One region of the Cryobacterium sp. TMS1-20-1 genome, then DNA from elsewhere that is predicted to be linked to it. Evidence: riboswitches for the same ligand, from Rfam matches in the RefSeq annotation. Region 1 holds a riboswitch; the other holds the start of a gene.
What was found. A riboswitch is a leader RNA that binds a small molecule or an ion and turns the genes downstream of it on or off. The one in region 1 is predicted to bind thiamine pyrophosphate.
Positions count from the first base shown of each region.

Region 2: another riboswitch for thiamine pyrophosphate. It lies ahead of E3O45_RS01490 (bifunctional hydroxymethylpyrimidine kinase/phosphomethylpyrimidine kinase); the one in region 1 lies ahead of E3O45_RS09930 (YkoF family thiamine/hydroxymethylpyrimidine-binding protein).

Region 1 is NZ_SOGF01000047.1:64,707-68,999, reverse strand. Features, by position in the region: gene E3O45_RS09940 (hypothetical protein) at 1-642, opposite strand, end outside; gene E3O45_RS09935 (PadR family transcriptional regulator) at 639-983, opposite strand; TPP riboswitch at 1,057-1,167, shown strand; gene E3O45_RS09930 (YkoF family thiamine/hydroxymethylpyrimidine-binding protein) at 1,185-1,823, shown strand; gene E3O45_RS09925 (ECF transporter S component) at 1,846-2,445, shown strand; gene E3O45_RS09920 (ABC transporter ATP-binding protein) at 2,438-4,102, shown strand; gene E3O45_RS09915 (energy-coupling factor transporter transmembrane protein EcfT) at 4,099-4,293, shown strand, end outside.
Region 2 is NZ_SOGF01000010.1:74,781-79,073, forward strand. Features, by position in the region: gene thiO (glycine oxidase ThiO) at 1-588, opposite strand, end outside; gene thiE (thiamine phosphate synthase) at 650-1,294, shown strand; gene E3O45_RS01490 (bifunctional hydroxymethylpyrimidine kinase/phosphomethylpyrimidine kinase) at 1,329-2,870, opposite strand; TPP riboswitch at 2,853-2,952, opposite strand; gene E3O45_RS01495 (dihydrolipoamide acetyltransferase family protein) at 3,025-4,293, opposite strand, start outside.

The DNA.
Region 1 (4,293 bases):
GCCCGGGTCGACAATCGCGTCGTCACTCAGGGAATGGCTCGCCTGACTCCAGATCGCCGGAACGAGCACGAGCAGCGCGGAGACGATCACGATCGGCAGGGCGGGCACGGTATAGAGCACTCTCGAGCTGCTCCACAGCCCGAGGCCAAGAGAGGTGCCGACACCCAATACCGCCGCGACCACGACCATCCAGGCGCGCAAGCGCAGGCGTGCGAGCGCCTTGAGAAATGTCGGCACGAGCAGGATCACGACGACTGCGGCAACGAACACCACGAGTGTTTTCAGGTCGATCTTCACCGCCGTACCATGCACGAGCGGGAGGGCGGAAAGCAGGAAGCCGAAGAGTCCGAACGCTCCGAGACCGGCCAGCAAACCCCCACGGTTCACTCGGCGCAGCGGGATGGTCAGCAGGCCCAGCTCGGCCGCGTAGCGCTTGGGGTTGCCGAAGCACTCCAGGGCGCTCGTGCCGGAATCGGCGAGAAACTCCCGAGCGCTGGCCAGGGCATCTCCGATTGCGTCGCCGCGCACGCCGAGCAGCCGCAGTTCGATGGTGAACTCGTCGAACCAGGTGGCGTCGTCGGTCACTTTAGAGCGGATGTCGGTGCTTCCGTTGTCGGGATCGCGCGGGTTGCTGGTCATCATGATTCGGCCGGCCCTTTCTGCAGGTGGTCGTGCACGGTGGTGGAGAAGAGCACCCAGTGGGCGGTCTGGTCGGTGAGCTCTTGCTGGCCGTCGTCGGTGAGCGAGAAGTACTTGCGGCCAGGTCCCCCGGCGCCCGGTCGCCATTCGGCGGCGATCCAGCCGGCGGCTTCGAAGCGCGTGAGCAGCGGATAGAGCGTGCCACCCTTGATGGCGCCGAAGCCGGCGGATTCGAGCGCCGATGCGATCGCGTAGCCGTAGGTCGGGCCGGGCGCCAGCGTGCGGAGCACGCAGAGGCCAAGGGCGGCGCGCATCCACTCGGCTGGCCAGGTTTTCGGTTGCATGACTACATAGTCTCACTAGTTAGCCAGACTGTCTACTCGAGGATCGGGCAGCCACGGGCATGCCATACTTTCGTTGTATCAACACGGGAGTCCGATTAATCGGGCTGAGAGGAAGCTGCAGAGGCTTCGACCGTCGAACCTGATCTGGATCATGCCAGCGCAGGGAGGCTGACTCGTCTTTCCCGTGCCCCCACGAAAGAAATGGGCACGATCATTCCAGAAACCCCCTTCACAGCCACACCGGCGGAGTTCGGCATTGGCGCGCGCCTCACCCTCGCCGTCATGCGCGACGACTACGCCGCCGTCATTCTCGACGCACTCCAGCAGGCAGATTCGACCGGGATCGCACTTCAAACCGGCGTCGTCAGCACCTACCTGTCCGGCGCCGAACCCGACCTGCTGCGCTACGTCAGCCAGGTCGTCGCCGGCGCGAGCCGCAGCGGAGCCCACGTCACGGCAACCGTGCAATTCTCCCGAGGATGCCCCGGCGAAGTCACCTGCACGCTGCCGCCCAACGGCGGGCTCTTCGCCGAGGTCGTGAACCTCACGCCCACCGGCGTACACGCTGTCGCAGAATGGGCACTGTATCCACTGGATGACGGCACCGGTTCTGCTTCCGCCGATCACATGCGCGACATCTACGCCGCGATCGAGAGTGCCAAGGCCTCCGGGCTCACGGTACACAGCGAGCACTTCGTCACCCGGCTCGAGGGCGACCTCGCCCTCGTGCTGCAGGTCATCGCCGCCGGCTGGATCGTGGCCGGCCGAACGGTGCAGCACGTGGCGACGCACGCGACCCTGTCCCTCAACAGCCCGAGCCTGAACTCCCATGCGTCCTGACGCCGACCAGAAGGAAACAGCCATGCCCACAGCATCCGCCAAGAAAAGGCACTGGAGCCTCAAAGACCTCGTGCTTGTCGTCGTGCTCGGTGTCGTGTTCGGCTTTCTGTACTGGATATTCGTGCAGGCATGGACCGCCCTGTCGATCGCGATGGGTCCGGCCGGCGACCTCGCGCAGCACTTTCTGCTCGGCTCCTGGCTGCTCGTCGCCCCGATCGCGATCGCCATCGTGCGACGGCCGTTCGCCGGCATCTTTGCGGAGGTTATCGCGTCGGTGATCGAGGTCGTCTTTCTCGGCTCCATGGTCGGGCCGCTGCTCTTCGTCGCCGCCGCCATTCAAGGCGCGGGCAGCGAGATTCCGTTCGCCCTCACTCGCTACCGCAACTACGGCTGGCTGACCTACGCACTTTCGGGGCTGCTCGGCGCCGGGCTGGTGTTCTTCTACTCGGCATTTCGCTCCGGCTGGTACGGCCAGGAGATCTTTCTGCTGCGCCTCGCGATTCAGCTGATCTCCGGCGTGATTCTCGGCGGACTGCTGGCCAAACTCATCGTCGATGCCCTCGACAAAACTGGCGTCGTCGACAATTTCGCGATCGGCCGCGATCGCCTCGCCCGTGCCTGAGACCGACATCCTGACACTGCAGGACGTGTCGGTGCGATTTCCGCGTCGGCCCGAGGCCGTGCTCAGCGACGTGTCGGTGCGCCTCGCGCCGGGCGAGCAGCTCATCGTGTTCGGCGCCTCCGGTTCGGGCAAATCCACCCTGTTGCAGACCATCACCGGCGTCATTCCGCATTCGGTCGTAGCCTCGCTCGGCGGCAGTGTGCGCATGGGAGGGACGCTCAGTATCGAAACCTCCGTCGTCGAGCTGTCCCGGCTCGTCGGCGTGGTCGCGCAGGACCCCGCATCGTCGGTCTGCCTGCCCGACGTCGAACAGGAGCTTGCCCTGCCGCTCGAAAACCGCGGTGTCGACCCGGCGCTTATCTCGGCGCGCATCGATCGCGCGCTTGACGCTGTTCAGGCACGGATGCTGCGACACCGGTCGACCGGGCAGCTGTCCGGCGGCGAAGGCCAGCGCGTGGCCCTCGCCGCCACCCTCATCGCCGAACCGGCCGTGCTCCTGCTGGACGAACCCACCTCGATGCTCGACGCGGCGGGCCTGGGCGCCGTGCGCCGCGCCATCCGTTCGGCCGTCGACACCTACCGGCCGGCCGTCGTGCTGGTCGAACACCGCATCGACGAGTTCACGGGCACGGCGGGAATCGCCGGGCTGCCGCCACGCGCACTCGTGCTCGGCGAGGCCGGAACCGTCATTGCCGATGGCCCCACGGTCGACGTGCTCGCCCAGCATGGGCGCTCGCTCAATCAAAACGGATGCTGGCTTCCGCTCGAAACCGAATTGCTCGCCGTGACCGGGTGCGCCGGCGGGCTCGGCGAACCGGGCGTGCGCGCCGGCCTCCGGTCACTCGGCGAGCCGGCCGAAGCCTTAGGGCGACGGCAGGACTTCGGCCGGATCGTTCTGACCGCCACGGATGTGGCCATTGATCGCGGGGTTGGCGCGCCGAACGGGACCGCCACAACGGTTCTCGCCGGCGTCAGCCTCGATCTGCGGGGCGGCGAAATCGTGGCCCTGCTCGGCGGCAATGGAACGGGCAAAACCTCGTTGCTGCTGACCTTGGCGGGATTGCACCGGCCATCGGTAGGCACCGTGACCGGCGCCCGACCCGGCATGATCTTTCAGAATGCCGAGCACCAATTCGTCGAGCACACCGTGCGCGGCGAGATTCGGCATGGGCTGCCGAGCCTGAGCGATGACGAGCTTCAGGCCATTTTGCACCGGCACCGGTTGACCCACCTCGCCGATCAAAGCCCGTATCGACTGAGCGGCGGCGAGAAGCGGCGGCTCAGCGTCGCCGCCATGCTCGCGCACGATCGGCCGGTGCTGCTCGCCGACGAACCCACCTTCGGCCTCGATCGCCGGGACACCATCGCCACCCTGGCAGCGCTCGGCCAGGCGGCCGACGCGGGCCGCAGCATCCTCTTTTCGAGTCATGATCTTCGTACCGTTGCAACCCTCGCCGACCGGGTGATCGTGCTGGCCGACCGCACGGTGATCGCCGACGGGCCGGTGTTCGAGGTGTTGCGGTGGGACGAGGTGCTGAAGCAGGCCGGGCTCGAGCTGCCCCCGCTGATTCGGCACCTGCTCAAGGAATTCGATTCTGACGCGCGGATTCGCCGCGTCCTGGGTCAGCTCGACGTTGCCGTGGGCGCGACGACATGACTGCTCAACTCATCGACGTCGATGCTCCCCCGACACGACGGCCCGGCAGCGCCCTGGCCAGGCGCAACCCGACCGTCAAACTCGCGCTTCTGTTCGTCGTCTCCCTCGTGCTGATGTTTGTTTTCGATCCGATCACGCCACTGGTGCTGTACCTGCTCGCTCTCGGCGCGGTCGCCGTCACGGCTCGCATT
Region 2 (4,293 bases), on a different contig from region 1:
ATCGTCGTGCAGTAGCCCCATGGCATTCACCCGGATCAGGGCGTCGTGGCCCCACCGGCGGCTTTTCGCCAGCGTGGCAAGTTCGAGTTGGATGCGCTCGGCGAGCCGGCGCGGGTCGACCTGATGATCCTGCTCCACCATGAAGGCACCGGAAACGTGAGGGCTCAGCAGCGGTTCAAGCACGCGCGCCGCACGAATGGTCAGCGGGTCGACGGCTAGCCCGTTGGCGAGCTGCACCCCGCGCAGGTCGGCCAGCGCTTGCCGGTCGGCCGAATCAGCGCCAACAGTCATGGTGTGAGTTCTCTGATACCCGGTGAGGTGATGATCGGGCCCCAGTGATTCGATGAACGCCGGATACAGCGCCGAGGAGGCGAGCATGAGCTCGAGCAACACCTCTTCTTGGTAGTGCAATTCGCTCACAGCCGCGAGCATTCCGGCCGCAGCGTACGTTGCGCCGCCGGCGGGGTCCGGATCGATGACGACCACCGTGCGGCCGGAGTGCGCAACAGCCCAGGCAATGCCGAGCCCGATAATGCCACCGCCGATCACGGCGACGTCGACCGTGCGGTTCACGACTCGTTCATTCATGGTGCGCACCGTTCCTCTGCGCTGGCACGGACGCTCGAACTTGGCCCATAGGGTTGGTCGCATGGACCAGACAAAAGCCCGGCTGTATCTCTGCACCGATGCCCGGAAGGATCGTGGCGATTTCGCTGACTTCGTGGCGGCGGCGTTCGCTGGTGGGGTCGACATCATTCAGCTTCGCGACAAAAATATCGACGCTGCCGAGGAGCTCGAATATCTCGAAATTCTGCGCTCGGTTGCCGACCAGCACGCACGACTCTGGGCCGTCAACGATCGGGCGGATATTGCCAGCCTGGCGGGCGCTCCGGTATTTCATGTAGGCCAGACAGACCTGCCGGTGGCCTCCGCTCGCACCCTGCTCGGCCCGGCCGCCGTGATCGGCCTGTCCACACACAGCACCGAACACGTGGATGCAGCCCTGGCCGCGAACGATCTCAACTATTTTTGCGTCGGCCCAGTCTGGGCCACACCGACAAAACCCGGTCGAGCGGCGGTCGGAACGCAGCTTCTGCGTTACGCGGCCGCCCGCAGCGCAGCCACCGACAGCGAGCTGCCATGGTTTGCCATCGGCGGCATCGACCTCGGCAACATCAACCAGGTCGTCGACGCTGGCGCGACTCGAGTGGTTGTGGTGCGCGCGATCACCGACGCCAACGACCCGACGGATGCCGCGCAGCGACTTCTGGCCAGCCTGCCCGCGCTGGGCTGATACCGCACACAGTACCGAGTTTGGCGTGGTCATCTCAGGCCAACACAGAGTGCCGAGGGGCGTCGAAGAAGTCGAGCTCGAACCGTGACGAGGTGGCAAACGCCTGGCGCATCGCCGATTGTTGCGCGTCAGAGGCCGTGGCCGCAGCGTCGTCGGTGAGCGCGATGACTTCTCTCGTGGCCGCGGCGAATTCTTCATCGGCATACGTCTGGAGCCACGCCGCATATGGATGTACTGCTGTCTCGGTGCGCGCCAGAAAGTCGGTGTGCAGCCGCTCACCGACATCCGCATAGAGCCAAAAACAGGGCAACAGCGCCGCCAGAAGCACCGCATAGTTTCCGCCCTCAGCGAGCCCGAGCAAGTGATCCAGGTAGCCAGCCGTTACCGGGCCGGCCTCGGACGACACGTCCCGTTGCCCCAGCCAGTTTCTGTGCAATTCCAACTCAACGTCGCGGCACCGTCGTGCCGAATCGGCCAGAAACCGCTGTGCGTGCATGCTCGGCGCGATCTCACTGGCGCGCGCAAGAACGCGCGAGTAAGTGGCGAGGTAGAGCGCGTCCTGAGCGAGGTAATACGCAAAATCTCGCTCGGCCAGAACCCCAGTACCGAGATCCGTAATGAACGGCAGATCGAAGATCTGCGTGCGAATCAGCTCGACATCGCGCCACAGTGTCGCACTGAACTTCACCGAATCAGCTGGTGTGGCCGACTCGGCCGACGCGCCTGCGAACAGCCGATGAAAGTGATGGATCGGGCCATGGCCCTGACCGACCTCGAGGTCGTCGGCATGGATCAGAGCATCCTGAAGCCAGTCTTTGACCTCGGCCAGAGACGCAGCCCAGTCCCCGGTTCGCGCCTGTACCGTGGCCATTGCCGAGGAGAGCGAGCATCCGGTGCCGTGGGTATTCTTGGTGGCGATGCGCGGCGAGGCAAACTCGACAACGCTCTGTGCCAGCAGCCCGTGGGTGTTGACCAGGGCGTCAGGGCAGAGGGCTTCGTCGAAATGACCCCCCTTCACCAACACGGTGACTCCGGTGCGGGCTGATAGTCGTTTGCCCTGCTCGATGGCCGCAGCCCAGTTTGCCGCTGTGGGTTCTGCGAGCAGAACGGCCAGCTCGGGAACGTTGGGTGTGACGAGATCGGCGAGGGGGATCAGATCACGCAGAGCCTGCTCCGCTTGGGGTTCGAGCAGCCGGTGACCACTTGTTGCCACCATCACCGGGTCGAGCACGACGAGCGGAGGACGGTGGGCATTTAGCCAGGAACGCACCTCGTGAATCACGTCGATTTCGGCGAGCATGCCGATCTTCACGGCATCGATGGTCACGTCATCGCTCACGGCGTTCAATTGCTGGCGCAGAAACGCGACCGGCGGGGTGTGCACCGAGCGCACCCCGCGTGTGTTCTGCGCGACCAGAGCTGTTACTACTGCCATGCCGTACCCGCCGTTGGCCGCGATGCTTTTCAAATCGGCGTGGATGCCGGCACCGCCGGTCGGGTCGGTGCCGGCGATACTGAGAATCCGAGGCGTGGTGCGCGGCGTGATACTCGAGGTCTGATCAGTCATCCGTGACATTCCTTCGCTAGTGCTAACTAGACAGGTTCAACGGGTATTCATCTCAGCTCGCGCATTGTGCGGAGCACCCCGTGTCACTCAGCAGCCTATACGCCAACAAACGTCACTCAGTTACCGATGCCAGAATCGTGGGCGTTCAGGACACGCCCCGAGCTCACAGGTCGGCGAGCAGGCTCACCGGGTTTTCAATGCAGCCGGCCACATAGGTGAGAAACCCGGCGGCGGTTCCGCCGTCGCAGACCCGATGGTCGAACACCATGGAGAGTTCTACGACGGTGCGAACCGCGAGTGCGTGTTCGACCACCCACGGCCGCTCGATCATGCGCCCAATGCCGAGAATGGCCGCTTCGGGATGGTTGATGATCGCGGCCGAACCGTCGACGCCGAGCGATCCGAAGTTGTTGAGGGTGAAGGTTCCCCCGGTCAGCGCGCTCGGCGAGAAGGTGCCGTCGGGCGATTGCGCCACCAGCGCGGCGAGGGCATCGCGCAGCTGTCGCGTACTCATCGCGTGGGCACGGTGGATGACGGGAACCATCAGCCCGCGTGAGGTCTGCGCCGCAATGCCGAGGTTGATGGCTCCGTGCTGGAGAATCTCCTGGCTCGCGGTGTCGACCGAAGAATTGAGCACCGGATACCGGCGCAGCCCGGCCACCACGAAGCGCGCGATGAGCGCCGTCACGCTGAACCGCTCACCCGTCGCCGCGAGCAGCTGGTCCCGCGCGGCGAACAGGGCGGTCGCGTCGACGTCGAGCCAGATCGTCGCCTCGGGAATCTCCCGACGCGACGTGGTCAGCCGCTGTGACACGACTTTGCGCAGGCCGGTGATGGGAATGCGAATATCCGCACTCGCCGCGTCGACAGCGCTGGGCGGCGTCGCAACGTCGACATCGGCTGCCACATCGGCTGCCACATCGACAGCCACGGCCGGAGCGGTGAGCGTGCGAATGTGTTCCTCGACGTCGCTGCGCAGCACCAGACCGTCGTGCCCGCTCCCGGCCAGCGTGCTCGCGTCGAACCCGTTCTCGCGCGCCAGCCGGCGCACGATCGGAGACACGACGGGGGAGCGGCGGATCGGGTCGACCGTGCTGGACGAATCGATGGCCGCAGAAACGGATGCCGCCACCTCGGCGGGGCGCTCGGCCAGCGCAACAGCGCTGGGCGGCGTCGATGCAGCCGGTGCCGGGGCATCCGCTGCCCGTGGGCTGCCGAACCGACCGGCGGCCACCTTGCGCGCCGGCCGGGTGCTTTCGGTCGCGCCGTAGCCGACCAGAACGGCTCCGGAGCCTTCGACCGCCACGACGGTCGCCGCGGCGACCGGAACGCCGACAACACCGGCTGAAGCGTCAGCAGTCGCGTCGGTCACGGTCAGCAGCACCTGCCCGGCATGAATGACCTGGCCGGGCTCGCCGAACAGGCTTGCCAC